DNA from 2 places in the Alkaliphilus metalliredigens QYMF genome. Region 1 is predicted to be linked to the other one. Evidence: riboswitches for the same ligand, from Rfam matches in the RefSeq annotation. Region 1 holds a riboswitch; the other holds the start of a gene.
What was found. Region 1 has a riboswitch for FMN ahead of ribD (bifunctional diaminohydroxyphosphoribosylaminopyrimidine deaminase/5-amino-6-(5-phosphoribosylamino)uracil reductase RibD). Riboswitches for the same ligand answer to the same signal wherever they lie in the genome.
Positions count from the first base shown of each region.

Region 1 (16,069 bases):
AAGGCATCTCCTGTTAAACACTCAGAGTGCACCCTTACCAACACAGGTTCCCCACCCGATACATCACCCTTAACCAGGGCTAAATGGTGCTCTCCATTGAGCTTATTTTCATAACCCACCATTTTAAAATCTCCATATTTAGTTGGCAGGACTGCCTCAGTAACTTTTTCTACCAATTTTTCATGCTTACTTCTATAGGAAATTAAATCAGCAATGGTGATAATCTTTAAATTATGTTCCTTAACATATTCCATCAGTTCTGGCACCCTGGCCATGGTTCCATCTTCATTCATGATTTCACAAATCACTCCTGAAGGGTCAAGCCCCGCCATTCTAGCCAAATCCACAGCAGCTTCTGTGTGTCCTGCCCTTTTTAGTACCCCACCTTCTTTGGCTACTAAAGGAAAAATATGCCCTGGCTTTGTGAAGTGCCTAGCCGTTGCCCCTGGGTCAACTAGCTTCAGTATCGTACAAGCCCGTTCACCGGCAGAAATACCCGTTGTGCATTCAACTGAATCAACAGAAACAGTAAAGGCTGTTTCCTTTGGATCCGTGTTATCCGTTACCATGGGAAAAATATTCAATTTCTGTAATGCACTCTTAGTCATGGGTGTGCATATGAGTCCTCTCCCATACCTAGCCATAAAGTTAATGGTCTCCGGGGTGGCTTTTTCCGCCGCCATCAAAAGATCCCCTTCATTTTCTCGATCCTCATCATCCACCACAACAATCATCTTACCTGCTTTGATCTCTTCGATAGCCTCTTCTATAGTATTAAATTTATTCAATTTATACACTCCTCTCTTAGTCCTCTCCCAGAAAATAACCGGTCAATATAATGGTCTATTTCACTCATTATTTTCTTCTGATTCCTTAAGCAAATCCATTTTCCTGTAAAAAATTCATGTCTATGGCGCTTGTTTGCTCCTTCATTCCTGCTTCTTTAAACATCGTCAACCGTTCAATATATTTTCCAACCATATCACATTCTAAATTGACTTCTTCTCCCACTTTTTTGCTTAACAATGTCGTCTCGTCTCGAGTCAGTGGAATAATGGACACTTTAAGTGTTTCTTGATCCACATAAGCCACGGTTAAGCTTGTTCCATCAATGGCAATGGAGCCCTTTTCAATAACATACTTTAGAGTCCCAATAGGCGCTTTAATGGTCACCCATGTGGCATTATCTTCTTCTTCTATTCCTTGAATGATTCCCACACCATCAATATGTCCTGAAACCATATGCCCACCTAATCGGTCACCAAGCTTAAGTGCCCTTTCTAAATTCACAGAACTACCATGCTTTACATTTTTAAGATTACTTCTTCTCATGGTCTCCGGCATAACATCCACTGTGAATCCATTTTGCCCAAATTCCACCACCGTTAAACAAACACCATTTGTGCTGATACTATCCCCTAGTTTGACTCTTTCTACCACTTGCTTGGCTTTAATGGTCAACTGGGCTGATTTAGAGCCCTTTCTCACAGCTTCAACAGTTCCTATTTCTTCTATTAATCCTGTAAACATAGGTCTATTCTCCCTTTCCTAAGTATCCTTCAATCATAATATCCTGGCCAAATTTTCTTACTTGAATATCTGTTAACTGAATTGCATCCTTCATATATTTAATTCCGTCTCCCCCTACTGGGGTTTTGGCCTTGGCGCCACCTACTATCTTAGGTGCAATAAAGGAAACAACCTTGTCTACGATTCCTTCCTGCAATGCACTGTCATTTAAAGTGGCTCCCCCTTCAATCAAGACACTATCTATTCCTTTAGCCCCTAGCTGTTGAATCAAACACTTCAAATCCACTTGATTATTTTTAAGAGGGATTATGATGACTTCAGCACCCTTTTCTTCCAGGGCTTTTATTTTATTAGGGTCAGCCTTTTCAGTTGTTGCAATAATTGTTCTCACCTTCGAAGAAAGCTGTAACACCTGAGCCCATAGTGGCGTTTTAGCCTCAGTATCTACAATCACTCGAATGGGGTCTGAGCCTTCTTGATTGTGCAATCGGGTTGTTAATTGTGGATCATCTACTAAAACTGTACCGATGCCTACCATGATACTAGATACCTGGTGTCTGATCTCATGAACATATTGTCTTGACTCCTCATTGGTGATCCATTTAGAATCTCCTGTGGCAGTGGCAATCTTGCCATCTAATGTCATGGCGGTTTTTAAAATACAAAAGGGCATTTCAGTGGTGATATATTTCACAAAAATTTCGTTTAGATTTTTTGCTTCAGACTCCAAAACTTCTGATATGACTTCAATTCCACTTTCTCTCAAAATCCCAATCCCATTTCCCGCCACCAGTGGATTAGGATCTCTCATGGCAATTACCACTTGGGCAATCCCCTTCTCTACAATGGCTTTTGCACAGGGTGGTGTTTTCCCATAATGGGAGCATGGTTCTAGGGTGACATACATCGTTGCCCCCTTCACATCTTCAGTTGCATTGTTAAAAGCATCAACCTCTGCATGTGGGCCTCCATAATAATGATGGTAGCCTTCACCAATCACTTTATTGTTTTTTACGATGACTGCCCCTACCAATGGGTTGGGATTTGTGTGTCCAGTCCCCTTTTTTGCTAATTCAATGGCTTTTCTCATATATTGGTTGTGCACTTGAACACCTCATTTTCCGATTACTGACTATGGATCATCCTATCCTTGTTTTCACATATGCTTCAAATCTGACTTCGTCCTTAGGAGCAATATGTATTCCTTTAACTATTATTAGCTATTAACAATATTTCATTAAAAAATTCGTCTGATGCTATCGCATCGACTCATAGCGCACTTAAATTTCAAGCACTTAAAAAGCTCTGAAGGGTTTCCTTCAGAGCTTGAAATAGCAATCAATAGCATAATATATACACTTTTCCCCTAAGGGTAAAGTGATACACTACATATACTGTTCTTCTTCCATCCAGACTTTACTGTCGGTCTTGGAGTTTCACCAAGTCAACCACATTGTGGCTCGCGGACTTTACCGCCGGTCGGGAATTACACCCTGCCCTGAAGATTATATTCAATTTAAGTTTAAAATATCATGATTCTTTTATGTTGTCAACAATTACTTTCAGTAAAACTAGGCTGACAACTTTACTTCTTCTAATGATTCAGATGTCTTTATTTCTCCTAGCCCAGACCTTCTAGATAAAATATAGGTTAGTATAAAGGCTGCCACAATTCTAACCCCCAACAAAATAAACCCATTTGCTCCTACTGCCACAAAAATCAGCGTATCTTCAAAAACAGCATGACATGTGGCTAAAAACACTGTAATTAATATCAAGTCACGTCTAGATAAATTTCCTTCCTTAGCAGTCTGAATAATGACACCTGCACCATAGGAAAGGCCAAATATCAATCCTACCAGCAGGGGTAAAACTGACTCATCGGAGGTTTTAAATATTTTAGATAAAAATCCGAAGGGTTTTGTGATCCTATCCAGTACTTTATAATCCTTTAAAATCTGTAATGTAATCATAATGGGCATAATAATAATGGCAATCTTATAAACCGAGTTAAAACTTCCCGAGGCAGCTTCTTTCAATATCTCCATCATAGTAACATCCCCACCCTTCCGAACACGATTCCTGTTGCCACTGCTAACCCCACCCTGATTAAAACAACCTTTGTGACACCAATTCCTAGCTTTTTAGTCACCGCTGTCTCAATTAAAAGTGAATGCGAAAAGGAAAGCATAATTGCAATAGTAGTAATCTCTAGGGTAGAGAGCTGAATCACACTCATGGCTCCCACTGCAGCATAAAGATTCAAAACATTCCCTAAGACTAAAATAATTGCAGCTTCTCCTGGTAAATTAAAAAGCGCCATTATGGGTCTGAATGTTTCTGCTATCCAATCGATGACTGGAGTATACTGCAAAAAAGTAATGATAAAGTAAACAGGAACGATGACCTTAGCTAGCATCCATGTGGTTTCAATTCCTTTTTTAAATCCGACCTTCACTGAATCCATTAGCACAAAACATCTACTCCTTCTTCCATGTTGACATTTCTCTAGTTTCATTATATGCCATTGGTCGGCATTTTTGCATAACATTGTATTATTCTATATCAATTGCTTATTTCCTTCTAGCTTTTTAAATTTTTCTCGGATGTGGCACTTAAAATAGCCGCATCAATAATACAAGTTTTACAAAATAAAAAAGACTTCCAAACACAATACCGTGCTCAAAGGTCTTTTTTTTCTAAGATAATCCTATTTTTCATGTATTGTTAATCCTCTTCTTCTTCTTCATCTTCAAATTTACCGTATTTAATAATGAATTCGTCAATTTTTTTACTGATATTCAACATTTTTGGAGTTAAAAAAACGTCTTTATTCTCTGTATATTTCGACAATTCCTTCTTCAGTAGCTTTATCTTTTGTTCTAGTTCTATTTCTCTCTTCATCAGTAATCTCCCCCTTAGTTTTAATCCAACTATTTTTACTAAGTATTGGCCGATTAATAATTTGCAATGACTATTGTCATTATAATTTCATCTTATCCCATCTATGTAAATTTGTTGTACTATTTTGTAAATTTAGCGTAAACATATGGTAAAAATAGTGTGGATACCCTAGGAATATAATGCGAATAATATATAATGTAGTATGTTGCAATATCATTCCAATCAGCTTACGTAAATCAAGTTGTTTAAACACCACCTTTACGCTGAACTAAACTTAATGGTATCCTTATAGCGAAAATTTCATCAGGAAAGTTGGAAGGCTATGCAAAACAAAAGCATTCTCGTGGTGGAGGACGATCCCACAACACAAAGACTCATTAGACATACGTTGGAGCAACATCAATTTCAGGTACTCTCTGCAGAAGATGGTGCTATGACCCTAGATCTCTTATCTAATCATAAAGATATTGATGCAATCATCTTAGACTTATTTCTGCCTGACTGCAATGGATTAGAACTTTTAAAAACCGTTCGCTCCCATTCGATTCATAGTGATATTCCCGTTGTCATTTTGACTAGTAATGATGATAAGTTAGATTTAGTCATTGCTCTTGAAATGGGGGCTGATGACTACATTACAAAGCCTTTTCATAAAAGAGAACTCATCGCAAGAATAAATGTCTGTTTGCGTAGAGCTCAAAATACAATTCGTTCCCATAACACCAGTAGATCTATTTCGGGTATTACATTAGACATTACCACTAGAGAAGTGAAGAAAGACGATGGGCTTATCAGTTTGACATTTGCAGAATTTGAATTGTTACTTTTATTCGTAACTCATCCAGGAAAAGTTTTCTCAAGAGATGACCTCTTGACAAAACTTTGGGGCGAATCCTTTGTTTCGGAAACACGGGTCATTGATATGCATATTTCATCTCTTAGAAAAAAGTTAGACGACTCAGATAACCAGCTAATTGAAACCATCAGGGGTGTGGGGTATCGCTTAAGAAAAACCTAGTGTCTATGTATAGACACTAGGTTTTTCCATGTAACAAGCCCTCCAGCTGGCCACTTACAACTAAAAATTCACTTTTAATTTCCTCAAGCTTCACATTCATCTCCATTATGGAATTTGTTTCCTTATTGGCAATGAACTCCATTTCTTTTGCTAACCCACATAATTTTTCAGCTCCCATATATCCACTGGAGGATTTGAGATTATGTGCAATATACCTGATATTTTGCTTATTCTCTGAAGCAATGTAGGTTGTTAAAAGCTTGATTTTCTCTTTTGCTTCAGCTAAATACTCCTTTATTATTTCATATAATAAATCATTGTTGTCTTCTAAAATTTCCTTTAGCAAACGAACATCAATAGCGTCATATTGGGGTTCTTCAGGAGAAAAGGCTGCCGAATCCTTGGCCGTTTTTATGTGTATGTCTTGAGCCCTCCGCAAGTGTTTGTTAAGTTTTTCACTGAGCTCGTTTAAATTTATCGGTTTACTTAAGTAGTCATCCATTCCTCGTTTGGTTCCTTCTTGTTTCGCCTCTGCTATTGCACTGGCAGTTAACGCAATAATCATCGTATGTCTTTGGGTTTTCTCTTCCATTTTTCGAATCATTTCAGTTGTCTTGAGTCCATTTATCCCTACCATATGATAATCCATTAAAATTAAATCATAATGATTTTTCCCAAGAGCCCTTAAGACTTCTCCACCATCGCTCACAATCTCAAAGTCATATCCTAAGACCTTTAATTGAGCCGAAATTATTTTTTGGTTTAATAAATCATCCTCAGCTACCAGTATTGTGGGAATTCTTTTCTTACTATCGACCTGCTCTTGTTTAAGAATTTGACTGTTTTTATTTAAAAAATTGTAATCAAGTTTCTCTTTTTCTTTTAGAACATTTACAGCCTTTTTTAAGGGAATCCTAACCCAGAATCGTGTGCCATTCCTTAACTGACTCTCTACACCAATTTCTCCACCCATTAGCTCTACTAGTTTTTTGCAGATGGACAATCCTAATCCTGTACCCTCATGGGATTCAGTTCTGTTGATTTGAGTAAATGGATCAAAAATTATATCGATGCTCTCGGGAGCAATCCCGCCACCTGTATCAATTACTTCGAATTGAATCTCGACGATCTCTTCTCTTTCATGGGCTATCTCACAAATAACTTCGATCTTTCCTTCCTCAGTAAATTTTACTGCATTGCTAATGAGGTTCAACAAAATCTGTTGTACCCTAAGCTTATCTCCTTTTACATGAAATTCAGAAAGTAAATCTACCTTTTTATTAAGCCGAAGCTTTTTCTTTTTAATCTTCTCATCCATAATCTTCAATACATCTTCTATTAATTCATTCAGCTCAAAGACTTCATCATCTATTGTCAATCCTTTAAACTCCATTTTAGATAACTCTAGAAAATCATTAACTGTATTTATTAAAATTTGACCCGAGAGCTGGATTGTTTCTATATAGTTTTGTTGCTCTAATGTTAAATCTGTTATGCTCATTAGCTCTGCCATTCCGATAATACTATTGAGGGGCGTTCTAATTTCATGAATTATGCTTCTTACGAATTCACTTTCATTTGAACGCGCCCGCTCTAAATATACTTCATCTTTTTCACTACATTTTTCTTTTCTTGTTTTATTCATATACTCTCAAAGCCCCTTTCTTTACCCCTTTAAAACGCAATTATGATTATCCCTTTGTTGAGGGTTCTACTTATTCTCTGCACATTTCCTATTTTTTACTTTCATTTTTCATTTTCCATTTTACCCTACTCTTTTTACTTTAACCACCATACACCACTGTTTGTAAAATGTACAACTTCACCCTTACTTATTTAATAAGCTTCAGTTATATCCTTTTTAGGATCTAAAAAGAGCGTCTAAGACGCTTCGCTGGATGAAACAACTAAGTGATCAACACAATTTAACAAACTAAATTGTGTTGATCACTTATACTGGATATCATTTCATTATGTATACTTCACGATAATTGAGCTAGCCATATATATCGGAAAACTCAATATTTAATCTTTCAATATTCATCTTTCTCCTAGTCACCACTTCTTCTTTAACATATATTTCCTCCGTTATAATTTCATTGGGTAGTTCAATTATAAACTCTGTACCTTCATTTAACTTACTCCTTACAGTAACCTTCCCTTTATGGGCTTCTATTAATAACCTCACAAGAGAAAGACCTATGCCACTCCCTTCATTTTTCCTATGGCTATAAGAGCCGACTTGTTTAAATCGTTCAAATACGCTATTTATCTTTTCTTGGGGAATTCCTATTCCTGTATCCCTAACAGACATAAATATCCTGTTCTGCACCATCTTCACAGTGACGACTATTTTTCCGCCAGCCTCAGTAAATTTTATGGCATTAGACAAAAGATTTAGCATGATTCTTTCAATTTTCTCAGGATCACATGCAATGATTGCTTGATTTGTATTAGCCTTAAATTCTATCTGTAAACCTGCATTCTCAATATAGTCTTCAACTGACAATACAATCTCTCTTATGAGCATATTGATATCGTAGTTTTCCAGGTTAATATCATAAAACCCAGAATCAATTTTTGTTATGTCGATTATATTATTGACTAATCTCAGTAACCTATAAGAATTCTGCTTCATCCTTTTGTTAGCTTTACTGTACTCTTTTTTATATTTGCTAGTATTCTCACTGGCTATATATAAGCCCTGTAGCTGTAAGCTTCCTAAAATGACATTTAGGGGTGTCCTGAGCTCATGTGAGATGTTTGAGAAAAAATCGGTCCTCAGCTTTTCAAAGTGCATCTTTTCATTTAACTCATTTCTTATTATTTTTCTTTCTGTAATGTTAATAAACATTCCTACCATCTTAAGTGAACTGCCATGAGCTGCATCCTTCTTTATGACTGTACCTCTTATGCGAAACCATATCCATTCTCCCTTTTTACTTTTAACCCGGATTTCATAATCAATATATTCTATTTTATTATCACAACATTTTTTTACTTGTTCTTTGAAACCATAACGATCTTCAGGATGTATCAACTTGATTAAATCCTCAGCCTTTGTTGTTCTTTGATCATTTTGATACCCCAGTGTATGTAAAAAGCTTTTGTTTAAATATATTTGATTAGATTCAACATTCCATTCCCAAATACCATCTCCCGTAGACTTTAGCACATGCTTTAAAATTGCCTCTCCCCTATTCTCATTAGAATGACTGGTACTTATGGGTTTGTGTTTATTCTTTAGGCCTAAGGATAAGTATTTTCTCATTGTTATTTTATCCGTATATTCTTCTAGTTGTTTTTTGTAATTTATATAATAGGGGTTTGGCTTAATTAATTCCTTAACATTGATTAGTACATTATGTTTTTTTACCATATCCTCTAAGACATAGGCAGGGAATTGACTTTTATCAAAAGCACATAAATATAATTCATTATCTCCTACGCCTAATTCATTGTATTTGAGCTCATATTCCATCAACTTATTCATACCGTCTTCTTCATATAGTGCAAACATCATCTCCGCCAGTATTCTGACACCCCTAAACCCTTCTTTTTTAATATCCGCTATTTTCTGTTTCCAGTAGGCTACTGTTTTCTTGGCATCGAAATCAGTAGTCTCCCAGTATATGTTCTTACCATTTGAAATGACAAGCTGACCTGAGACTATATACTGATTTACATCAATATTTATATTTTGAAAATCTTCAATCAACAGATCCTTAGAATAATCGTGGTTAGACATATTACCTTTTCATTATTTGATAAACCTTTGGTGATGTAATCAATAGCAATCTTTCTGTACCCATCCATATCATTGTATAGTAAGCAAATATGATCTCCAAAGCTTAGTCCCTGAAATTCATTAGACAGCTGCTCCATTACCATTTCCACCTCCCAATTGTAAATTTATTGTAATTCATTGTAATTTATTGTAAATTAATCATTTCTTACATGTATCCCTTCTCTATTTCCCTTAAAATTCCTTTAAAAAGTTTACCGGAAAAATCATGTTCTCTCCATAAAAAACGAGGATAGATCATTTTAAAATGATCTATCCTCGTTGTAGTACCTTATTTTTGTATCATAACTTTTTTCGTTCTTTTTTTGTGATGCTCATTATATGTTAAACGATAGGATTCATTATCCATACCCTCTATGACAATACTATCAATTCCTTTTATTTTCAGTCTATCTACTATTTGTCTACGTTCTTCACCATTGTCCTTGATTTTTTCTTTCCCATTAAAGTGTTTATAAGAAAGATTAACCCATGCTTGCAATACTTCCTCTACTGAACGCTGATCATTAATCTCCATCTTTTGTTTCCTCCTCTATAATATTAGATCATACCCTATCATTATGAAGGAAGATATCTGTTAGATTCTCTCGAGCTTATTTACTTTTGTACTAATTCTACCAGATCGCTTCTCTTCACACGCCGGTGACGTCCAATTTTAAACCCTGGTATTTTCCCCTGTGTACAAAACTATATGTGTTAACTTCACTCATCTTTTAGTATACTGTGACCTCGATAATGATACCCTTCTCACCATCTCTATTAATATTCCACTTCAGATTACACTTCCTATCATCAAATGCGTTCTCTGTTTTAGTAGACATTGATTTTATGTGTGTATTCTGATTTGACAGCCCTTTCATTAACATCCTCCTCAAGAGCTTTCTCTCTTTTTAGTATATACAACATTCTATGTTTAAACAAGTTTAAACCCACATACAATTTTTCAAATTATGATTATTTCTTATACATCTACTTTTTTAAACATAATGATGCTGAGATTGTAGATTTATGGAAGTCTCTATATTAACACATGTGATTGTTTCCGCATTTTTGAAAAGCACCTGACAATCTTCACTCAAACGTACTAAAGTTAATTTTTTTCCTAAACTATTATATTTTTCTGCAATAGAGTTGATTGCTTCAATAGCAGAGTGATCCATTACTTTGGCATATTTAAAATCAATGATAATATCATCTGGGTCATTTTTAATGTCAAATAAATCTTTAAAATTTAATACAGAGCCAAAGAATATGGATCCATTTATCTTATATGTTTTAGAACCATTCTCATCATTCTCAACATTTACATAGATCACTTTTCCTTTTTCCCAGGCAAACATCAATGCAGATAATACGACTCCTATAATGACAGCTGTTGCTAGATCTACAAATATTGTCACTATAGTAACGACTAGGATAATTGCAACATCTTGCTTAGGTATCTTTTTTCCATACTTTAAGCTTTGCCACTCAAATGTTCCCACTACAACCATAAACATAACGCCCACAAGACCAGCAAGGGGAATTGCGTTAATTAGGGCTGAACCAAACATGATAAATGCCAATAGTGCCATTGGAGCTACGATTGCAGATAATCTCGTCCTACCACCTGATTTGATATTGATAATGGACTGTCCGATCATGGCATCTCCACCCATTCCGCCAAAAAATCCATTTACTGTGTTGGCGATACCCTGTGCCACACATTCTTTATTGGTCTTCCCTCTGGTATCTGTCATTTCATCAATAACTCTGAGGGTCAGCACTGCCTCTGTTAATCCTACAAGTGCTCCAACTAATGCATAGGGAAAAATAACCCTAAGCATATCTATGCTGATCTGAACTTGAGGGATATAAAATTTAGGCAATCCGCCCTTTAGCTCCATCCCAGCAAAATCTTGTACAGTTCTTAAATGATAACCACTTTTATCTAAAACAACTGCAATGATTGTCATGACAATAATCGCCACTAAACTTGATGGAACCGCTTTAGTAAACTTAGGAACAAAGTAAATAATTGCCATGGTAAATACCACAAACAAAAGCATAATTATCAGATCCGTAGAAGGCATCCAAACCTTCTTTACCATTTCAACACCATTAACCATGACGACTTCGTCTACTTTAAACTGTGCCCATTGGGCTAAAAACATCACAATAGATAATCCATTAAGAAAACCAAGCATCACTGGATAGGGTATGATCCTTGCGTACTTTCCTAATCTCAAGACCCCAATTGCGATTTGAATGATCCCCATTAGAATGACAGTAGCAAAAAGATACTCCAAACCATGTAATGCGATTAACGAAGCAAATACAACCGAAATTGCAGCGGTTGATGAGCTGATCATACCAGGTCTTCCTGTGAAAATAGCCGCTACAAGTCCCATCATGACAGCAGTTTGCAAACTTAAAATAGGACTCACTCCCGCCACAAAAGCAAATGCCACTGACTCTGGAATCAGTGCAAGTGCTACTGTTAATCCAGATAGCACCTCATCCTTAATTATTGTTTTGTTTTTTCCAAACAGACCGGACAGCTTAACCCAATGAACCAACATACTTTTTTTATTTCTTTGAAACATATGAACCATGAAACCATCTCCTTATTTTTCACTTATATTATATTACCCATAAAAAAATCCCTGGACATTGAACAGAGAAGGTTAACTATGAGTATGAATACCAAAGTTTTTCATTACTGTGCGTTCTTTTTCTAAAGTCAATTTTATATTTACTTAATAATTATTATTAATTACTGGCCACAAGATTGTATTATATCAAGTATCAGTAAAATCAGCAAGCTATATATTTTTAAATATACAAATTAATTTATATATTTGAGTCTATCTTAGCATTTTCTTCTTTGTACTTAGGCGCTGGAGAAAGTAGTGCTGCTACACTGGCTAATATAGGAAAAGTCATCATAAGCAATAGGATTTCCCAATAACCATTAAAGAGATCATAGGCATAACCAAAGGGTAATGGCCCTAATGCTGAACCAATAACCATGGCCGTCATGGCAAATCCACGAATGCTTCCTAAGTTTTTTTTCCCAAAATAATTAGGCCATAGAACCCCTGTACTGACAGAGTCGAAGGCCACAAATATTCCGTGAACCACAGCGTAAATAACTAAGGAATAATTAGATTGACTATATAAAAGCATCGCCATAGCCCCTAAAAAAACAACAAAATTAACTCCTTTTACATATCGAATTTTCACTTTATCCACCACATATCCAGCCACAAATGTTAATGGAAACTGTGTCATGGCAACGATACTCAAAATCCAGGCAGCAAATGAAGAAGAAAATCCCTTTGTCTCCATAATGGAGACCATATGGAAGGTGATTCCCGTATTAATCATAGAGGGTACCACCATGCAAAAAAGCATGAACCAAAAGGCCCTGGTTTTCATGGCCTCTTTTAAAGTCCAAGATATTTCACTGGTTGAAATCCTAGTCACATACCTTAGGTCACTATTTTCATCTTCAAGTTGTTTATTACCATCGGGAACCTCCCCCATATCCTCTGGTTGATTTCTTACGAAGTGCCACCCTAGAGGGGCCATCACGCCTATTAATAAAACAGCCCAAACGCGCCATGCAAAGCCTGCACCCATATAGGTGATCAACCAATTATTTAGAGGAGGTAAAAGGCCAGAACCCACCACTCCCCCGATAGCCATTAAACTTAAGGCTTTTCCCCTATGCCTTACAAACCATTGAGGCACAAGAGTGGAAGGGATCAACGTCATGGAGCCTTGGCCAAATAATCTAAGCATAATGAATCCGATGAAAAGCATCATGGGTTGATTAATAAAGCTCATCCACAGACAGGTCATTCCCAATAGCGTAGAAATAATGGTGATTAGCCTTCTATGTCCAGCAGCGTCAATGGCTCTTCCAATCAAGGGCAGTAACAATCCTGCCAATAATGTAGCCATGGAGTAATAACTTGAAACTTGAGATCGACTCCAGCCAAAGTCTTCTACATATGAGTTAATAAAAATAGACACGGAATAGGTTTGACCTGGACCGGAAAAGAAAAGCCCTAGGGCAGCAATCCCTACAATTACCCATCCATAAAATCCAGAAGAGGATACTGGCTTAGATTGTGTTAATGCTTTTTTACTCATCTTATTTCCCCCAATTACACATGCATTAGGATAGATTTTTCTCACTGCAAAACAGTGGAGAGAAACCTATCCCTATTATTTTAAACTTTATGTGATTTAGAAAATTAAATTCTTTCGTCTCTTTTTTGCCTTTCAATAAATTCTACTAAATCACTTCTTTTCACTCGCCAATGTCTGCCTACTTTAAATCCCTGAATTTTTCCTTCTTGAACAAATTTATAGGTTGTTACTTCACTAATTTTCAAATACTTAGCAACCTCACTTACGGTCATAATCTCATCTTCCTTTTGATACTCCTGATCCATTCTATCCTTCCTTTCTTCAAATCAAATTATTTGCGATGTCCTTTAACTTTTATAGGAAATGTTTAGTATCATACATCATTTCTTTCATCATCTTTTCTACTTTTTATAAAATCCGACTGAATTCACGGAGCTTTGCTCTCACTGAATTGTAGCCCTCTTTATTTAGAAGGATAGATTACTTATACTCTCGATTAAGATTTCATTCTATTATTAGTATATATAATTACTTGTATTTTAACAAGTTTAGTTATCGTTCAACTTGACATAGTTTCCAATCATATGGTTAAATTATAAACTATTATAATTTAACCATATGATTGCAAGAGAGGAAAAAATAAAAGCAATAATTTAAAAGCACATATCCAAGCTAATAGATAAGTGCTTTTTATTAATCTCTATCCCCTTATAACAACATTTCTGCAACTCTCTCTAAAGCTAATGTCTCTCTTTCAATGGAAAATCCCATAGATGTTTCTTGGTTAGCAATGACTTCTTTATTGTGCTTAATGGCTTCGTGGATATCAATCCAAATGGAAGACATGCCATTTGCTAATTCATAATCTTCAAGATCTACATCTCCAAAATCATCAGTTTTGCAAACATAGAAATATGATAGCATATGAATCAAATCATACTCAGGTTTATAATGAGGTCTGTATTCATCAATATATCCGAATTCACTGATGACTTCGATATTCTTAGCCCCGATTTCTTCAGCAAGCTCTCTTTTGAGACCAGTCATTAAATCTTCTTCAGGATCAACCCCCCCACCAGGAAAGCTATAATCGTTATATCTTTTTGTATACAATAGGAGAATATTCGAATCCTTTAGAATAATTCCTCGAGCTGCCTTTCTTTCAAATATTCTTCCCTCTAGTTTTTTTACATCTCTATGGATTAGTTTCTTGATTAACTTCAACTTATTACCTCTTTCTCTTATTATCATTATTTTAATGGGTGGTTAAAAATCACTTAACTATTTTAACATAGTTAATAGAGGTTATAAAGAAAAAGTCTCGTTCCCATAATCTCCATTCTTATTTACCTCCCTTACCTCTGTTTTATTGTTATAAATGCCCTCCGCTTCATTTCTTCTGTGAATATTCTATATCATTAACCAATATCAATTATTGGAGTTGCAAATTAATTTGTTTTATTTATTTTACTTTGTTATAATATACCTAGATTATAAATCGTTATAATTGAAACAATAAAATATTGGAAGAAGGAAATCATAAACCTACCCATGAAAAGGTTTAAAATAATGATTTTTTATATTCTCTATCTACTTAGTGGACAAGAGTATTACATATAGAACTGAAAATAATAAGAAAATGGAGTGATTTTACATGATAAGAACTTTTGAAATGGAGCTTGGAGGCAGACCTTTTGTTGTTGAACTTGGTAAAGTAGCTGAGCTTGCCCAGGGATCTTGTATGATTAAATACGGAGATACCTTTGTTTTAGTTACGGCTTGTGCATCTAAGGAGCCTAAGGAAGGACTAGATTTCTTCCCATTGAGCTGTGATTACGAAGAAAAATTATATGCTGTTGGCAAAATACCCGGTGGCTTTATCAAAAGAGAAAGCAGACCTAGTGAAAAAGCAACATTAACTGCTAGGTTAATTGATAGACCCATTAGACCCCTTTTCCCAAAGGGATATCATAATGATGTCCAAGTGATTGCCACTGTTTTATCCGTAGACCAAGATTGTCCCCCTGATATTAGCGCAATGATCGGTTCTTCAATTGCCCTATCTGTCTCTAATATTCCATTTATGGGACCTACGGCTTCTGTTTCAGTTGGTATGATTGACGGTAAGTATATTGTAAACCCCACCAGCGAACAAAAAGAACTTAGTGAGCTAGAGCTCATCGTTTCTGGGACCAAGGATGCAGTGATGATGATCGAAGCCGGGGCCAATGAATTAACAGAGGCTCAAATCTTAGATGCCATTATGTTTGCCCATGAAGAAATCAAAAAAATAGTTACTTTTATCGAACACATTGTGTCAGAGGTAGGAAAACCTAAATCTGAAGTCATTGTTAAGGAAACAGACTCGGAGCTCTTGGCCGAGGTTGTAAGCTTCTTAGACACAAAATTAGCAAATGCCATTAAAACCGTTGATAAGACAGAGCGAAATGAAAATATCAAGGCTATTTCCGCTGAAGCCCTGGACTATTTTGAGGAAAAATACGAAGGTCGTTCAAAAGAAGTTAATACGATCCTGTCAAAACAAATTAAAGTAGAAACACGTAAAATGATTACTTCCGAGGGTATTCGCCCGGACAATCGTAAACTAGATGAGATCAGACCCATATCTAGCGAGGTAGGTATCTTACCAAGAACCCATGGTACAGGCTTAT
Region 1 covers NC_009633.1:1,051,974-1,068,042, reverse strand. Annotated here, with positions in the region: gene AMET_RS05040 (bifunctional 3,4-dihydroxy-2-butanone-4-phosphate synthase/GTP cyclohydrolase II) at 1-788, opposite strand, end outside; gene AMET_RS05035 (riboflavin synthase) at 874-1,530, opposite strand; gene ribD (bifunctional diaminohydroxyphosphoribosylaminopyrimidine deaminase/5-amino-6-(5-phosphoribosylamino)uracil reductase RibD) at 1,535-2,635, opposite strand; FMN riboswitch at 2,924-3,040, opposite strand; gene AMET_RS05025 (nucleoside recognition domain-containing protein) at 3,102-3,581, opposite strand; gene AMET_RS05020 (nucleoside recognition domain-containing protein) at 3,578-3,997, opposite strand; gene AMET_RS24850 (Spo0E family sporulation regulatory protein-aspartic acid phosphatase) at 4,258-4,434, opposite strand; gene AMET_RS05015 (response regulator transcription factor) at 4,757-5,452, shown strand; gene AMET_RS05010 (ATP-binding protein) at 5,469-7,097, opposite strand; gene AMET_RS26810 (ATP-binding protein) at 7,449-9,170, opposite strand; gene AMET_RS26805 (MEDS domain-containing protein) at 9,167-9,343, opposite strand; gene AMET_RS05000 (hypothetical protein) at 9,529-9,774, opposite strand; gene AMET_RS27180 (hypothetical protein) at 9,855-9,911, opposite strand; gene AMET_RS26425 (hypothetical protein) at 9,971-10,117, opposite strand; gene AMET_RS04995 (SulP family inorganic anion transporter) at 10,235-11,851, opposite strand; gene AMET_RS04990 (MFS transporter) at 12,090-13,397, opposite strand; gene AMET_RS04985 (helix-turn-helix domain-containing protein) at 13,502-13,702, opposite strand; gene AMET_RS04980 (NUDIX domain-containing protein) at 14,106-14,621, opposite strand; gene AMET_RS04975 (polyribonucleotide nucleotidyltransferase) at 15,052-16,069, shown strand, end outside.

Region 2 (16,069 bases), 210 kb from region 1:
TATCTAAAAGATCAAGTAATCGTCAATACCAAGGCTGTCACTGTATTGTTACTTCAAGAAACCATAGAGGATGCATACAAACGATTGATAAGTCCGTCAATCGAGCGGGAAGTTAGAAACATATTAACTGAGCGGGCAGAAGAAGAAGCCATTAAGGTGTTTGGTAAAAATACAAAACCACTACTTTTAATTGCGCCGGTTAAAAATGTCAGGGTACTAGCCATTGATCCAAGCTTTCGAACTGGATGTAAAATTGCAGTCTTAGATGAGACGGGAAAGCTATTGGATTATACCACCATCTATCCCAATGCACCTCAAAACAAGGTTGAGGAGTCTAAAAAAGTACTAAAGGAATTAATCGAACAATACAACATAAATATCATTCCCATCGGAAATGGGACCGCATCAAGAGAAACAGAGTTTCTTGTGGCTGAATTATTGAAAGAGATTGATCATAAAGTATATTATACAATTGTCAGTGAGGCAGGGGCATCTGTTTATTCAGCATCTAAGATAGCAACAGAGGAATATCCAGATATTAATGTGTCCATAAGAGGGGCTATCTCCATTGGGCGGAGACTCCAGGATCCCTTAGCAGAACTGGTAAAAATTGATCCTAAGAGTATCGGGGTGGGACAATATCAGCATGATCTAAATCAAGGAAAATTAGGAGAATCCTTAAAGAACGTCGTTGAAGATTGTGTAAACAGTGTGGGGGTAGACCTGAATACTGCAACACCGGCATTACTACAATATGTGGCGGGAATTTCTTCTACAGTTGCGAAAAATGTTGTGGAATATAGAGAAGAAAATGGCAGGTTTCAAAATAGAAAGCAGTTAAAAAAGGTGAAGCGATTAGGGGACAAAGTATTTGAACAATGTGCAGGCTTTTTAAGAATTGATGGCGGAGAGAATCCATTGGATAACACTGCTGTTCATCCTGAATCCTACAAAACCACAATGAAATTAATTGAAAAACTCGGCTATACTAAAGAGGATATAGAACAAGGAAAGCTTAGAAACATTGAGGAAAAAGTACTGCAGTATGGAGAAAAGCAATCTCAAAAATTAGAGGATAAAGTAATGGAAATTGCAGGAGAATTAGAGGTGGGACATCTTACATTAAAGGATATTATGCAGGAGGTCAAAAAGCCCGGTAGAGATCCACGAGAAGAAATGCCTATGCCTATTTTTAGAAGCGATGTACTAAAGATGGAGGATCTGAAGCTAGACATGGTGATGACTGGAACAGTGAGAAATGTGGTTGACTTTGGTGCTTTTGTGGATATTGGAGTCAAGCAGGATGGCCTTGTACATGTTTCCCAGCTCAGCAATAAATTTGTCAAAAATCCAATGGATGTGGTTTCAGTGGGAGACGAGGTTGAGGTTAAAATTATTGGCATAGACGTAGAAAGAGGAAAGGTTTCCTTGAGTATGAAATTTGATAAATAATTGAGGAAATTGTATATTCAGAGTTTGAGTTGTGAGGAGGGGTCATCGATATGACTCAGGCAGAAAAAGTGAAAAAATTAGAGCGCTATCGATGGGTTGTTTGGGGCATATTGGTTGTTGCTTATGTGATTGTGTTTTTCCACCGATTGGCATTGGGTGTGGTGAGGCAAGATCTGGTAGATACCTTTAACATTACAGGAACAACTTTTGCAAATTTGGGGTCAATGTACTTTTATCCCTATATGTTTATGCAAATTCCAGCGGGTATTTTAGCGGACTCCCTAGGGGCCAGGAAAACTGTTACCTATGGGACCCTGTTGGCTGGTCTTGGGTCCATTATTTTTGGTTTGGCCCCAAGTATCCTATGGGCCTTTGTAGGAAGATTACTGGTTGGGTTGGGTGTTTCAGTGGTCTTTATTGCCATATTAAAAATTCAATCTCAATGGTTTAAGGAAAGTGAATTTGGAACGATGTCTGGAATGACATCCTTTGTGGGCAATTTAGGGGGTGTGATGGCCCAAACTCCCTTAGCACTGGTTGTGGCTGCTTTCACATGGAGGACAACATTTGTGGGAATTGGTTTGATTAGTTTAGTGGTTGCATTTCTTTGTTATTGGGTTGTGAGGAACACACCAGAAGAAATGGGACTTCCCTCTATTGCAGAGATCGAAGGAAAAGAAAGACCAAGTCAAGCACCACAAAGGCCCCCTATTGGAGAGAGCTTAGTGAGAGTGTTGACAAATCCCAGAACATGGCCAAGTTTTTTTATGTTCACAGGATTTTTTGGGGCATTCATTTCTTTGACTGGCGCTTGGGGACAAAGCTATTTAATAGAGGTTTATGACCTGCCTAGTACAGTAGCCCCTAACTACTTAATGGCTGCAACACTGGGTTTAGCAATAGGGAGCTTTGCTATTGGGAAAATTTCTGATGTCATGAAGAGACGTAAATTACCGATGATTGTCTTTGGGGCAATCTATACAATAACCTGGGGTATTCTTGTTTTTGTTAATGGAGGAAAACCCCCTATTGCCATGCTGTACCCTCTTTTCTTTGTGATGGGCTTTACTTGTTCTGCTTTTGTCTTAAGCTGGGCATGTGGGAAAGAAGTGAATCATCCCAGTATAGCTGGAATCTCCACATCTGTTGTTAATATTGGCGGATTTTTAGGATCAGCCATTTTACCTCCTATATTAGGGCGGGTTTTCGATGCTTATGGAGGCGTTTTAGAACCAACAGCATTGTTTCAGAGAGCCTTTATGTACTGTTTTGCCTTTGTAGCTGTAAGTTTTCTGTTTGCATTTTTGGTGAAAGAGACCCATTGTCGAAATATATACATTGAAAAAAAAGCGTAAAGTAATTTTTTGCTTTTAAAATAAAGGAATTTTATTCCTAATGATAGAATAGAAAAAGAGAGAGAAAAATTTTATGAAGAGTAAAAGGAGAACAAGGAATGGAGACAATGCCTCTTAATGCTATCCTTTTAGGGCTGATCCCCGAGGCCTTATTGTTAATTTATTTGGGGTTAATCTTAATAGGAGTTCGTCCAGATATGAAAAAGCTGATTTTTGCAGCCATAGTACAAGGAATTCTTGTGTACTATATTAGAAGGCATACGATGTTTGGTATCCACTTATTGTTACAATACGTCACATTAATTTTGTTGATATGGGCTGTGCTAAAGGTACATATTTTAGGGGCTGTGCTTTCTGCTTCAATAGGAGGAGGAATCAATATACTTATTCGAGGGCCAATGCTCCTGTTGATTCAAAGTATAACGGGGTTATCTTTAGGAGATATACTTTATAGGCCTTGGTTGCGCATATTTTCTTTTTATCCCCGCTTTATTATTCTTTCTATAATAATTTATTTATGTGTCAAATATAACTGTACCTTGGAAACGGAAATGAACTTCCTGCCAAAAATTAATGGGAAGATAAGGAGTTAAAATGCACATCATACTTGCTTTTTTACAAACAAGAAGGTATAATAATCATAATTAAATAATAAAATCTTCAGGGCAGGGTGAAATTCCCGACCGGCGGTTAGAGTCCGCGACTCAACATAATGTTGATTGATCTGGTGAAATTCCAGTACCGACAGTAAAGTCTGGATGGAAGAAGAGCAAGTTTTTTGCTATGATTTTTGAGCGCCTGAAGTTACTTTAGGCGCTTGTTTGTGTTCTGGAAAGAATCTTCTAGACTATAATCTTCTTCTTAATGATGCTCCTGAACCACAAGAAGCTACTTAGGGTACAAAAAATGAGGAGGCGTTTAAGATTCAAAATACAATCACGACCTTTGGGTTGAAAAAAACAAAATTAGATACAAGAACATTAGTAAAAATCTCCATTCTATCAGTAATGGCCTTTATATTGATGGTATTTGATTTTCCGCTACCTATTTTCCCACTATTTTTAAAGGTTGATTTAAGTGATGTACCAGCATTAATAGGAGGATTTGCATTAGGGCCGGTGGCTGGCGTATTGATTCAACTCATCAAGGTCTTTTTACACTTCATTGTTAAAACTTCTACTGGGGGTGTTGGGGAATTATCTAACTTTATTGTTGGAACAGCATATGTATTACCAGCAGCGATGATTTATCATATGAAAAAGGATCGATTCCATGCCATTGTAGGAGCCTTGGTAGGGACGATTTCAATGACCATTGTTGGCGTGCTTTCTAATTACTTCATTATTATTCCTTTTTATTCAAAAATGATGCCAATAGAAGCCATTGTAGAACTAGGTACAATAGTAAATAGTAGAATTGTAGACGTTTGGACATTAGTGCTTTATGGTATCACTCCTTTTAATATTTTTAAGGGATTACTGATTGCATTGATCACTATGCTAATCTACAAGAAAATTTCAGTGATTTTAAAAAATAACTAAAAGACAGTTGAAGATAACTTTATAATGAAATCCAGCCTATATCAGTGATGATATAGGCTGGATTTTACTTATTTTACCCTTGGGGGCTTTATCGTTATCATATGTTTCTTGAGGTCTTCTTCATCAAAATAGGACAATAGTAGGAGAAGAATTAAGAAAAGTGGAAATTATTATCTGATATAAAAACAAATTATGCTAAAATAGAGTTGAAGTGTTTATTTGTCGAAAATTTCTATGTGAATGGAATATTGCATACAGCAGAATACTGATAATAGAAGGTATCATCGTATTAGTTGATTGGAGAAGTGATTGTTTCTTCCATTGTATATAGGATTGAATATAAAATTTTGAAATAAAGTAGGTGTACAGATGATTTGTAAGGAAATTAAGAGTCTAAAAGAAATGGAAGCCCTAGGAGAAAAAATGGGTGCTGTACTTCGCCCGGGTAAGATTCTCTGTCTAAAGGGAGATTTAGGAGCAGGAAAGACCACATTAACACAGGCACTGGCAAGGGGATTGGAAGTCACGGATTACGTCACCAGTCCAACCTTTACCATCATCCATCAATACGAAGGGCGTCTTCCCCTATATCATTTTGATGTCTACCGAATTAACCATTTCACCGAAATGGAAGATATCGGATATGAAGATTATTTTTATGGAGAAGGGGTCTGTGTCATTGAATGGGCCACATTGATTGAGGAGATTCTTCCTGAGGATTGCTTATGGATAGAAATTCGAGTGGTTGGGGTCCAGGAGAGACAAATATGCTTTTATCCTGCCAATGAAGAGGATCTACAAATGATAGAGGAGTTGTTGAAATCATGAAGATATTAGCCTTAGACACATCATCAATTGTAGGGACAGTAGCCCTGTTAGATGGAGAAAAACTAGCCGGAGAAATTATCGTTAATTATAAAAGAACCCATTCCCAGCAACTGATGCCTATGATTCAAGATTTATTGGAAAGCTGTGCGTTAAAGCCCAAGGATATTGATGTTTTTGCAGTCTCCCTAGGACCAGGATCATTTACAGGTTTAAGGATTGGCGTATCAACCATGAAGGCCATGGCCCAAGCATTAGATAAACCAATAGTGGGAATTTCTACATTAGACGGACTTGCCTTTAATCTCTTATACAGTCAGGGAATTATTTGTCCAATTATTGATGCCCAAAGAGATATGGTTTATACCGCTTCTTATCGTTGGAGTGGAGAGGATTTTCAGCAGGTAAAGGATTATGAAATGATTCACATTGATGAAATGATCCAAAGGTTTGACGGTGAAACAGAGTCTATTATTTTTGTAGGGGATGCAGTGGAAAAATTAAAGGAACGGATTCAGCATTCCTTAAAGAAAAGAGCTGTTTTCCCTCCAGGAATGGTGGCCATGGCAAGAGCCTCAGCCATTGGAGAACTGGCTAGAAGGGCCGTAATAGAGGGAAGGGTACAAAAACCTGAGGATGTCATGCCTATTTATATGAGAAAATCCGAAGCAGAAAAACAGTTTGAGGCAAAAATGAAAGGCAGGGAATAAAATTTCATGAACCCAATCAGTGTTAGAAAAATGAATAGGCAAGATATAGAGCAGGTACTGATTATCGAAACACACTGCTTTGCTATACCCTGGACCAAAGGGGCCTTTGAAAAGGAACTTAAGGAAAACAAGCTAGCCAGATATGTTGTGGCAGAAGTCAATGAGAATGTGGTGGCATATGGGGGGATGTGGTTAATTATAGATGAAGGACACATTACCAATATCGCAGTTCATCCTGAGTACCAGGGACAAAAAATCGGAAAAGAAATTGTTTTGGGATTGATGGAGGTTGCAAAGGAAGCAAATTTATTGCGATTGACCCTAGAGGTACGAAAATCTAATTTAATTGCACAACAGCTCTATAGAGGAATGGGGTTTATTATCTCTGGGATCCGCCCTGGATATTATCATGATAATGGGGAAGATGCCATCATTATGTGGAAGGATTTATAGAGGTGATTCGAAAGGGAGGCAATGTCTTGATTAAATTAGATGGGATGACAATTACCCTTGAAGGACAAAGGGTTTTAAATGATTTTTCAATAGAGATTGCTCAAGGAGAGTGGATTCAACTTCAGGGGCCTCATGTCTGCCAGCTAGTAGTTAAGGCTTTAGAGGGGACTCTCCGCCCCACAGAGGGGCATTTCTATTATGAAGGAGTAGATACCCAATGCTACAGTGCTTCGCAGTGGGCTCACCTTAGAAAAAAACAGCTTATTATAATGAGTCCCAAAAAAGGGCTGATGAATCATTTTGATGTTGAAAAAAACATTCAAATGCAATTGAAATATGGTGGCGTTTATCCCACCAAATGGAAAAGACAAAGCCAAAGAGTGCTGGAGGAGCTAGAAATCCTCTCCCTACGGAATAGAGAGATTGAGACCTTGGGTTCATTGGAAAGGTGGCAGGTTAAGTTGGCTAAGGCCTTGGTGGCTAAGCCTAAATTCATCGTGATAGAAGGGGTGTATGAAGAACTGAAACAAGCAGAAATAAAGGAATTCGTGATTTTCTGCAAAGAAAAGATTCCAGTGGAAATTGGGGTTATATTTTGTACTGAAAACAGAAGTATAGGTGTAGATGAAAGTTTTAGACAGGTGAAACTGTAAAGGAAATCAGAATGATTTCTGACCTCCTTAGGTATTGCTGAATCAAGTTTGTTGATCTTGCCTATCTGTTTGTTCTCCTCGAGCACCTTGTTCAATGGCTAGAATAGCTAAATCGGTTGCATCAATGGCTTCCAGCATACCATCTGGCATCACATTCATTTCTCCTAGTTTTTGACTGTAGGTTTTACGGGTGGGGGCGGGACGACGATGACGACGAGGCATATAATCACCTCCTAAGTGACTGTGACAATAGTTTAAGTCAATGTAGTTAGGCAATCTTATGATTCCTTAGGATTATTACGAAGGAAAGGAATCACAATATTTCTAACTAAGTGACCAACGCGAAAGTTAAAGTATCAACTTTCGGTTGTCTACTTATGGATAAACAAACTAAGTGACTAACATAAAAGTTAAAATCAATGTAGTTAGGCAATCTTATGATTCCTTAGGATTATTATGAAGGAAAGGAATCACAATATTTCTAACTAAGTGACCAACACGAAAGTCAAAATACCAACTTTCGGTTGTCTACTTATATTCTGCTCAAAAAATATGAAAATCATCAACAAAATAATTGTCAAATGGCGGAAGTGATGGTTGCTGTGCGTCGATTAATTAAAAGAAATAGGATATAATAGGGTTACGTATTGGAGGGCAGCCAAAATGTCCTCATCATTAGGTCTCATTTTAATTGAAGGAGCGAAAAAAATGATACAAAAGAAAAATGAAGAGAAGATCATAACATTGGCCATTGAATCTAGCTGTGATGAGACTTCTGTTAGTGTGCTGGAAAATGGACGGACAGTTTTATCAAATGTGATTTCATCACAAATTGAACAACATCAGAAATTTGGTGGTGTTGTACCTGAAGTAGCCTCTAGAAAACATATTGAAAATATTAATCAAGTGATTGAGGATGCTTTAAGGGAGGCGGATATTTCCTTTGATGGGTTATCACATGTAGCCGTGACCCATGGACCTGGATTAGTAGGAGCGCTACTGGTAGGACTCTCTGCGGCGAAAGCAATTGCCTATGCAAGAGAAATTCCCTTAAATGCTGTTAACCATATTGAAGGGCATATCTATGCTAATTTTATCGAACATCCCACCTTGGAGCCACCCTTCATCTGCTTGATTGTATCGGGTGGGCATACACATCTTGTTCATATGACGGATTATGGTCAGTATGAAGTATTGGGTAGAACAAGGGATGATGCAGCAGGGGAAGCCTTTGATAAAATCGCCAGGGCATTAGGACTGGGTTATCCAGGAGGCCCAATCATTGATCAATTAGCCCGAGAGGGAAATGCCCAAGCCATTAATTTTCCAAGGGCTTATTTAGAAGTAGGGAGTTTAGACTTTAGCTTTAGTGGATTGAAGTCCTCTGTATTGAACTACATAAACTCCGAAAAAATGAAGGGCCATGAAATTGTACTGGCTGATGTGGCAGCAAGCTTCCAACAGGCAGTGGTTGATGTTTTGGTTGAAAAAGTCATTCGATGTGCCCTGGACAAGGGGGCAGCTCAGATCGTATTGGCTGGAGGGGTGGCAGCCAACAGTGGATTAAGGAGAGATTTAACAAAGGCCTGTGAAGAAAAGGGAATTAACTTGAAATATCCTTCTCTAGAGCTTTGCACAGATAATGCAGCAATGATTGGATGTGTTGGCTATTATAACTATATAAGAGGCTTAGAATCTAACTTAGATATTAATGCCATTTCTAATTTGAAAATAGGAGAATAGATGGCTGAATTTGCCATTATTACATAACATTGTTTGTATAATCCTTGCAATCCCTATGTTATAATCAAAGTGATAAAACGAGACTTAAGTCAGAGGGAAGCTTTGTTGATGTATAGAAAATTATGGTCTTTAATTTCCTATACATTGGGGAGTACAGAGGGGATTCCCCTCTGTCGTATTAAGGAGGGTGCTCAGGTCGTAAGACCGTCGAAGGGAACCTAGGGTTCCTTAGCGAAAACAAATATTGACGAAGTCAATTTTGTTCCTCTGAGTTATAGTGGCGTTTATTTAGAGGGATGTCGCGCTGAATCCGCCACGTATCATAGTGGGAATTCTAGCAATACACCCAAGATAAACTAATGTTGAAAACTTTAAAGGGGGTTGCCATGATGGAAAAGCTATCTTGGATGAGAAAAGTAGATAAAACCATGGACAATGGAGAATTGTTGGAACTAATGGATCATATGCATGCAGTAATTGATTCTTTATTAAGTGAAAAAGAGGATAATCAAAAAAAGATTAAATCTTTAGAAGCAGCATTACATAGCCTGAAGAAATAATCCATCCATACTTTAAAACCCCTAATTCCATCGAGGAATTGGGGGTTTTATTTAAGTGCGCCATGGGTTGTGAAGAAAGCATAAAGCGAATGCTAACAAGTTGTTAGATAAATAACTGTGTATAGTGTGGAGGGATTGTGAAGAAGTAGCAAATAAGCCAAATGATTCTGTGGATAAACTTGTGGATTCTGTGAATAACTTGTGGATGGATGTGGACAGAAAAAGTCTTATTCAAAATGTATGCACAGATTCCATGAAATATGCCTTTATTGAAAATATAAAAGAAATATTTTCCCTAGTTGTCAACGCTATTTTCCCATTCTTCATAAAGTTTTTCTAAGGATTGTTTCGTGGTTAGGGTTTCTTGGTGAACCTCCCGACTTTTTTGGGGATCCGTATAAATATCCTCTTGGCACATTAGGGATTCAAGGGCGTTAAGACGCTCCTCTAATTCTAAAATGTCGGTTTCTATTTTTTCACGCTGTTGAGTCTCCTGTTTTAACCGGTTGCGTTCATCTCGTTCTTTACGACGAACATCCTTTAAATGGGTCTTGGTCTGTTCTTGATAGGTGGCAGGTTCAGCCATTAGCAGCTGTTCCTTTTTCTTTTCTATATAATAATCATAATTACCATGGAAAACCTCGATCCCATTAGTAGAAAGCTCAATGACCTTAGTGGCGACGCGATTAAGAAAATAACGGTCGTGGGAGATGGCAAATACGGTACCATCATAGTCAACTAATGACTCCTCTAACACTTCCTTAGAGTCAATATCTAAATGATTTGTAGGTTCATCTAGAAGTAAGAAATTTGATTTAGATAAAATGAGCTTTAAAAGAGAAATACGAGAACGTTCACCACCACTTAATGTATCGACGGGCTTAAAGACATCGTCCCCATGAAACAGAAAGGAGCCTAAAAGGGTACGTACTTCTGTTTGGTCCAGTTTTTTGTGCTCATCCCAAATTTCATCTATAACGATTTTATCTAAATGTAAATTTCGTTGTTCTTGGTCATAGTAGCCAATATGCACCTGATGGCCCAATTTGAAATCACCAGCGCTTGGTACTGTTTCTTCTGTTAAGATTTTGAACAGTGTGGTTTTACCCACACCATTAGGGCCAATCAACGCCACTTTTTCCCCTCGGTAAAGATCAAAGGTTAGGTTTTCAAACAAGAGGTGTTCATCAAAGGATTTACATAAATTTTCAACAGTTAATACATCGTTACCACTTTTTATCTGGGTTTCAAACCTCATTTTAGCACGTTTTTGAAAGGCCTGAGGTTTTTCTACCTCTTCGATTTTTTCTAACTGTTTCTCGCGACTATGAGCCCGTTTAGCCAGCTTTTCCGTACCATGCTGTCTAAATCTCCGTACAATATCTTTTTGGCGGGAGACCTCCTCTAGATGGGCTTGATAGACCCTGTGTTGCTGTTCTTGTTCTTGGGCTTTCTTTTTTGTAAAGGTAGAATAATTACCAGTGTAGGTTTTTAAGCCTTGGTGTTCAATTTCAAATACCCGATTGACCAACTGATCTAAAAAATAGCGGTCGTGGGAAATCATTAAAAGTGTGCCATCGTAGTCTCTTAAAAAGCCTTCTAACCATTCCACAGCTCCAATGTCTAAATGGTTGGTGGGTTCATCCAATAATAGAATATCTGGCTTTGAAAGTAATAATTTCGCTAAAGCAGCTCGGGTTTTTTGTCCACCGCTCAATTGATAAATTGGTTGTTCAAATTCATCCTCGGTAAAGCCCAATCCTCGTAGAACACCCCTCACAGTACTGCGAAATCCATAACCATTTTCTCGGTTGAAATCATCTAAAAGTGTTGCGTATTGTGACATTGTTTTTTCTAACAGAGTAGATTGGCTAGGGTCATCCCCTAAGGACGCGATCTCCAGTTCCAAGGATCTGAGATGGTTTTCCATGTCAATTAAATAAGTGAAAACCGATAAACCTTCTGCTAAAATGGTATTTTGCTCATCTAATTGGTCACTTTGCTCTAAATGTCCAATTACCTTTGATTTTCCCAAATACAAATTTCCGTCATCGTAGGCAAGTTGACCAGTCAAAATTTTAAACAAAGTAGACTTTCCAGCACCATTGATGCCAACTAAGCCAATTTTATCTCCAGTATTAATGCTAAAGCTAATGTCTTTCAATATTACATCAATTCCAAATGATTTGGTTATATTATTACAAGATAAAATAATCATAATTTTTCCTCCTTAGTAAAATTCTCAGTGTATTGCTCAGACTCATATGAGTTAAGTTGGATTATATATCAATTGCGTACGTTTTATTTTAGCAAAAAATAAACATTCCTTAAAGTGTAATTGTAACACAATCATTGAGGTTGCATTGACACTTTAGGGAAATGTTGCTATAATAAGTGAAAAAACGTTAAAAGTCCAACGTAGTAAAATCACAATTGAGCTTCAGGACGGTGTGGGGCGCGGAAAAAGAAAGAATCATTTAGGTGATTGTTAAATGTCATAACATGATATACTGATATCAATAAACTAATGGTGAATAGTTTGAATATTTTAATATTAAAACATTAAAACATTTCAATAAAAAAATAATAGTGGGAGTAGATAATATGACTAGAGAATATAGCAACATTTCCATGGCGGTGATCCGTCGCTTACCTAAATACCATAGGTATCTAAAGGATTTACTAGATCAAGAAACTTATCGGATTTCATCAAAGGAACTAAGTAAACTAATAGGATTCACAGCCTCACAAATCCGACAAGACTTAAACTGTTTTGGTGGATTTGGCCAGCAGGGATATGGCTACAATGTAGAGGAATTATACAATGAGATCGGAAAAATTTTAGGACTGTATCAAAGTTACCCTACTGTTATTGTAGGTGCTGGAAATTTAGGGCAGGCAATTGCCAACTACACTAACTTTGATAAATTTGGGTTTAGTACTTTAGCGCTATTTGATTCAAATCCTAAAATGATTGGGATGCGGATACGAGACATTGCAGTACATGATGTGGATCAATTAGAGGAGTTTATTAAGAAAAACCAAGTGAGGATTGGTGTAATTTGTACGCCAAAGAAAGTAGCACAAGATGTGGCAACGAAACTAAGTGAGGCTGGAGTGCAAGGAATTTGGAACTTTGCTCCAATTGATATAAAGGTGCCTGAGGAAATTATTGTGGAAAATGTCCATTTAAGTGAAAGTTTATTTACACTTTCATTTTTATTAAGCCAAGAATTTGACCAAGAATAAAACCCAAAAACCTGGGTTTTTTATTGCATATTATAATAAAGGGTGATGAAATGGGAAGTTATTACTCGCAAATTTATGAATATACTGAGAAGGCAGTGAAGACTGTTTTGTCCTTGGATAGAAAAGGAATTAAGAATGATGGTGATCAGCTGACGATTAGTGAGCTTCTTTTGCTTAAGGAGATTGGTGAACAGAAAGAGGGGAAGATGGCAGAGGTAATGGAAGCGTTAGCCTTGGACCGGAATGTTTTCGCAACCATGCTAGGGAGAGTTCAATCTAGCCGGTATGTGACGAAAAAGAGGTGTCGATATGATGGAAGAGTGTATTTACTTATGTTAACAGATAAAGGAAAAGACACTGTCTATCAGATTTTTGAGAGGGAAAAAGGAAATTTATTTCATTTGCTTGGAGATTTTACATTTAATGAAGAAAAGGCGATTTTAAAATTTTTAGTAAAGCTAGATATGCTCCATAAGGAAAAGAGTAGCAATGGGACAGAAATAAAAATAACCCCTTGAGCAATTAGGTCATGGGGTTATTAATTACTTGTATTTAGAAATTATTGTGGTTGAGGTGCGTCTGTAGGACAAACGTTGGCACAAGCACCACAATCGATACATCCATCTTCTTCGATTACATAAATGTCATCTCCTGCTGTGATTACATCTACTGGACATTCTGGTTCACATGCGCCACAATTGATACATGATTCATTGATTTTATAAGCCATTATAATAGCCTCCCTATGTATATTTTATTTGGAACTTTAATTGTATTATAGCCATAAAAATGAGGACAGACAATAGAGAAACTCATTTTTTTATAAAAAAGGGCTAATTTATAATGATTATCAGTGTAAATTTTGTTATTTCAGAAAAGACTATGGTATGATAGAAGTGAACTCGTTATAGTCAAAAGATAAAATCTTTATAAGAAAAGAACAGGAGGTGGATTCATGGAAGTAATCGTTCTAGTGGGGTCCAGTGGTACGGGAAAGAGCTATAGGGCAATTCATTTAGCAAAGGAAAAGAAGATTAATTACATCATTGATGATGGCTTATTGATTAGTGGCAATAAAGTATTAGGTGGATTTTCAGCTAAAAGAGAACGGTCCAGGCTAGCAGCTATTAAAAGAGCTTTGTTTTTAGATGAGAAGCATCGAGATGAAATCATAAAGATCATAAAAAAAGAACAACCTAAAAGTATATTAATACTGGGTACTTCAGATAAAATGGTGGAAGCAATTGTTAAAACCCTAAGTTTTGGAACAATAAAAGAGCGGGTCTATATTCATGATATTTCTACAGAGGAAGAAATAAAAATTGCAATAAAACATCGGAAGTATGAAGGAAAACATGTGATTCCAGCGCCTACATTTGAGATTAAAAAACACTTTTCCGGTTATTTTCTCAATCCATTGAAAGTTTTCAGGAATTTCGGTAAAGAAGAACAACAGGAGTTGGAAGAAAAGTCTGTTGTGAGACCTACATTTAGTTATTTGGGAAAATATACAATTTCTGACCGCGTAATTGAAGAATTGATCTATTATGCATCTAGAAAAGTAATTGGAGTCTATCAAGTGCAAAGGATTGATATAAAAAACACAAACTCAGGACTGTTGATTTATGCAGATATTAAAGGGGTTTATGGGAATCCCATTAAATCTTTAGCGGAGTTAGTACAGAGTCAGATTAAGTATGAAATTGAGGAGATGACTTCCTTTCACGTACTTGCAGTCAATATTCATGTGAAAAGCTTGGTGATCCTATAGAAAAGGTTTACAAGCTTTCTTAGGATATGGTATAATGCTAGTGTGAGCTTCTGAAAGGGTTGTAGCCATCTGAATTAGCTGAAATAAGCAAATTTTTTTGTGTTTTTCCCATTAAATAGTTATTTTTTTAACACTACTTAAGATTTAGAATATTCATATTTGATTTTAAGGAAGCTTGGCTTTTTTAAAATAGAGTAACATCTAAGGTTATGCTTTGGTTTTAGAATTCACATATCTATAGGAGGTTATAGAAAATGTCTGAAAAAACACTTAATCCGTTTGAAATTGCACAGCAACAAGTAAAAGGTGCATGTGACAAGCTAGGGGTAGAGGATGCTGTTTATGAAATCCTGAAAAACCCAATGAGAGTAATGGAAGTGGCTATTCCAGTAAAGATGGACGATGGAAGTTTGAAATCCTTTGTTGGTTACAGGTCTCAGCATAATGATGCTGTAGGTCCTTTTAAAGGTGGCGTAAGATTTCATCAAGATGTAAACAGAGATGAAGTGAAGGCTCTTTCTACATGGATGACATTCAAATGTGGCGTTGTAGGTGTGCCATATGGTGGAGGAAAAGGTGGAATCACAGTAGACCCTAGAGATTTATCTCAAGGTGAGTTACAAAGATTGTCAAGAGGATATGCAAGAGCGATTGCACCAATCATTGGTGAAAAAGTTGATATTCCAGCACCAGATGTTGGAACAAATGGACAGGTTATGTCTTGGTTTATAGATGAATATCAAAAAACCACTGGTGAGTTTGCACCGGGCGTATTTACAGGAAAGCCTGTGGACTTTTATGGTTCCCTTGCTAGAAATGAAGCAACTGGTTTTGGTGTTGCGATTATGGCAAGAGATGCTGCTAAAAAAATTGGTCTATCATTAAATGGTGCGACTGTAGCAATTCAAGGATTCGGAAATGTAGGAAGCTTCGCAGCTATATACATGGTTGGTATGGGAGCAAAGGTAACGGCAATTTCTGATCATACTGCATGTATTTTCGATGAAAATGGATTAGATATTGATGCCCTGATTGAGTACGTAAAAGGAAACAAACAAGTACAAGGATTCCCAGGAGCACAAAAGGAATTGCATAGAGATGAATTATTTGGAATGGATGTAGATATCTTAATGCCATGTGCATTAGAAAACCAAATTACTTTGAAAAATGTAAACGATATCAAAGCTAAAATTGTAAGTGAAGGTGCAAATGGACCAACGACACCAGAAGCTGACAAAATTATGTATGATAAAGGAATCATTGTTGTACCAGATATTTTAGCAAATGCTGGTGGGGTTACGGTATCTTACTTTGAGTGGGTACAAAATCTAATGAGATACTCTTGGTCCTTTGAAGAAGTCCAAGAAAAACAAGAAAAATTAATGGTTAAATCATTCGATGATATTTGGACATTAATGCATGAGCATAATGTTGACATGAGAACTGCTGGATACATGATGTCAATTAAGCGAATTGCCACTGCTATGAAGTACAGAGGATGGTATTAGTATTATCGCTTCTAATGAATAAAATAAATTGAGGATATCATTTCCTTGAACCAATAAAAGAAGAGTAGACTGTCATTTTGACGGTCTACTCTTCTTTTATATTTTTTTTGTCTTTTGTACTTTTCTTGTCTTTTTTCTTTAGATGTTGAAACTTATCCTTATCTTCATGATATTCAATGGCTAACTTTCCGATCCGTTGACCGATTAATACTGAAATCCGATACACAAAGGGAATCAGTACAATGATTA
Region 2 covers NC_009633.1:838,216-854,284, forward strand. Annotated here, with positions in the region: gene AMET_RS03950 (Tex family protein) at 1-1,452, shown strand, start outside; gene AMET_RS03955 (MFS transporter) at 1,503-2,807, shown strand; gene AMET_RS03960 (hypothetical protein) at 2,906-3,400, shown strand; FMN riboswitch at 3,460-3,581, shown strand; gene AMET_RS03965 (ECF transporter S component) at 3,758-4,348, shown strand; gene tsaE (tRNA (adenosine(37)-N6)-threonylcarbamoyltransferase complex ATPase subunit type 1 TsaE) at 4,718-5,176, shown strand; gene tsaB (tRNA (adenosine(37)-N6)-threonylcarbamoyltransferase complex dimerization subunit type 1 TsaB) at 5,173-5,883, shown strand; gene rimI (ribosomal protein S18-alanine N-acetyltransferase) at 5,890-6,336, shown strand; gene AMET_RS03985 (ATP-binding cassette domain-containing protein) at 6,363-6,989, shown strand; gene AMET_RS03990 (hypothetical protein) at 7,032-7,211, opposite strand; gene tsaD (tRNA (adenosine(37)-N6)-threonylcarbamoyltransferase complex transferase subunit TsaD) at 7,698-8,732, shown strand; gene AMET_RS25525 (hypothetical protein) at 9,092-9,292, shown strand; gene AMET_RS04000 (ABC transporter ATP-binding protein) at 9,588-11,510, opposite strand; gene AMET_RS04005 (redox-sensing transcriptional repressor Rex) at 11,897-12,541, shown strand; gene AMET_RS04010 (MarR family winged helix-turn-helix transcriptional regulator) at 12,592-13,059, shown strand; gene AMET_RS04015 (DUF362 domain-containing protein) at 13,101-13,271, opposite strand; gene AMET_RS04020 (Asp23/Gls24 family envelope stress response protein) at 13,497-14,312, shown strand; gene AMET_RS04025 (Glu/Leu/Phe/Val family dehydrogenase) at 14,567-15,820, shown strand; gene AMET_RS04030 (hypothetical protein) at 15,906-16,069, opposite strand, start outside.
Region 2: linked by a shared signal. The riboswitch ahead of AMET_RS03965 (ECF transporter S component) and the one ahead of ribD (bifunctional diaminohydroxyphosphoribosylaminopyrimidine deaminase/5-amino-6-(5-phosphoribosylamino)uracil reductase RibD) in region 1 are both predicted to bind FMN.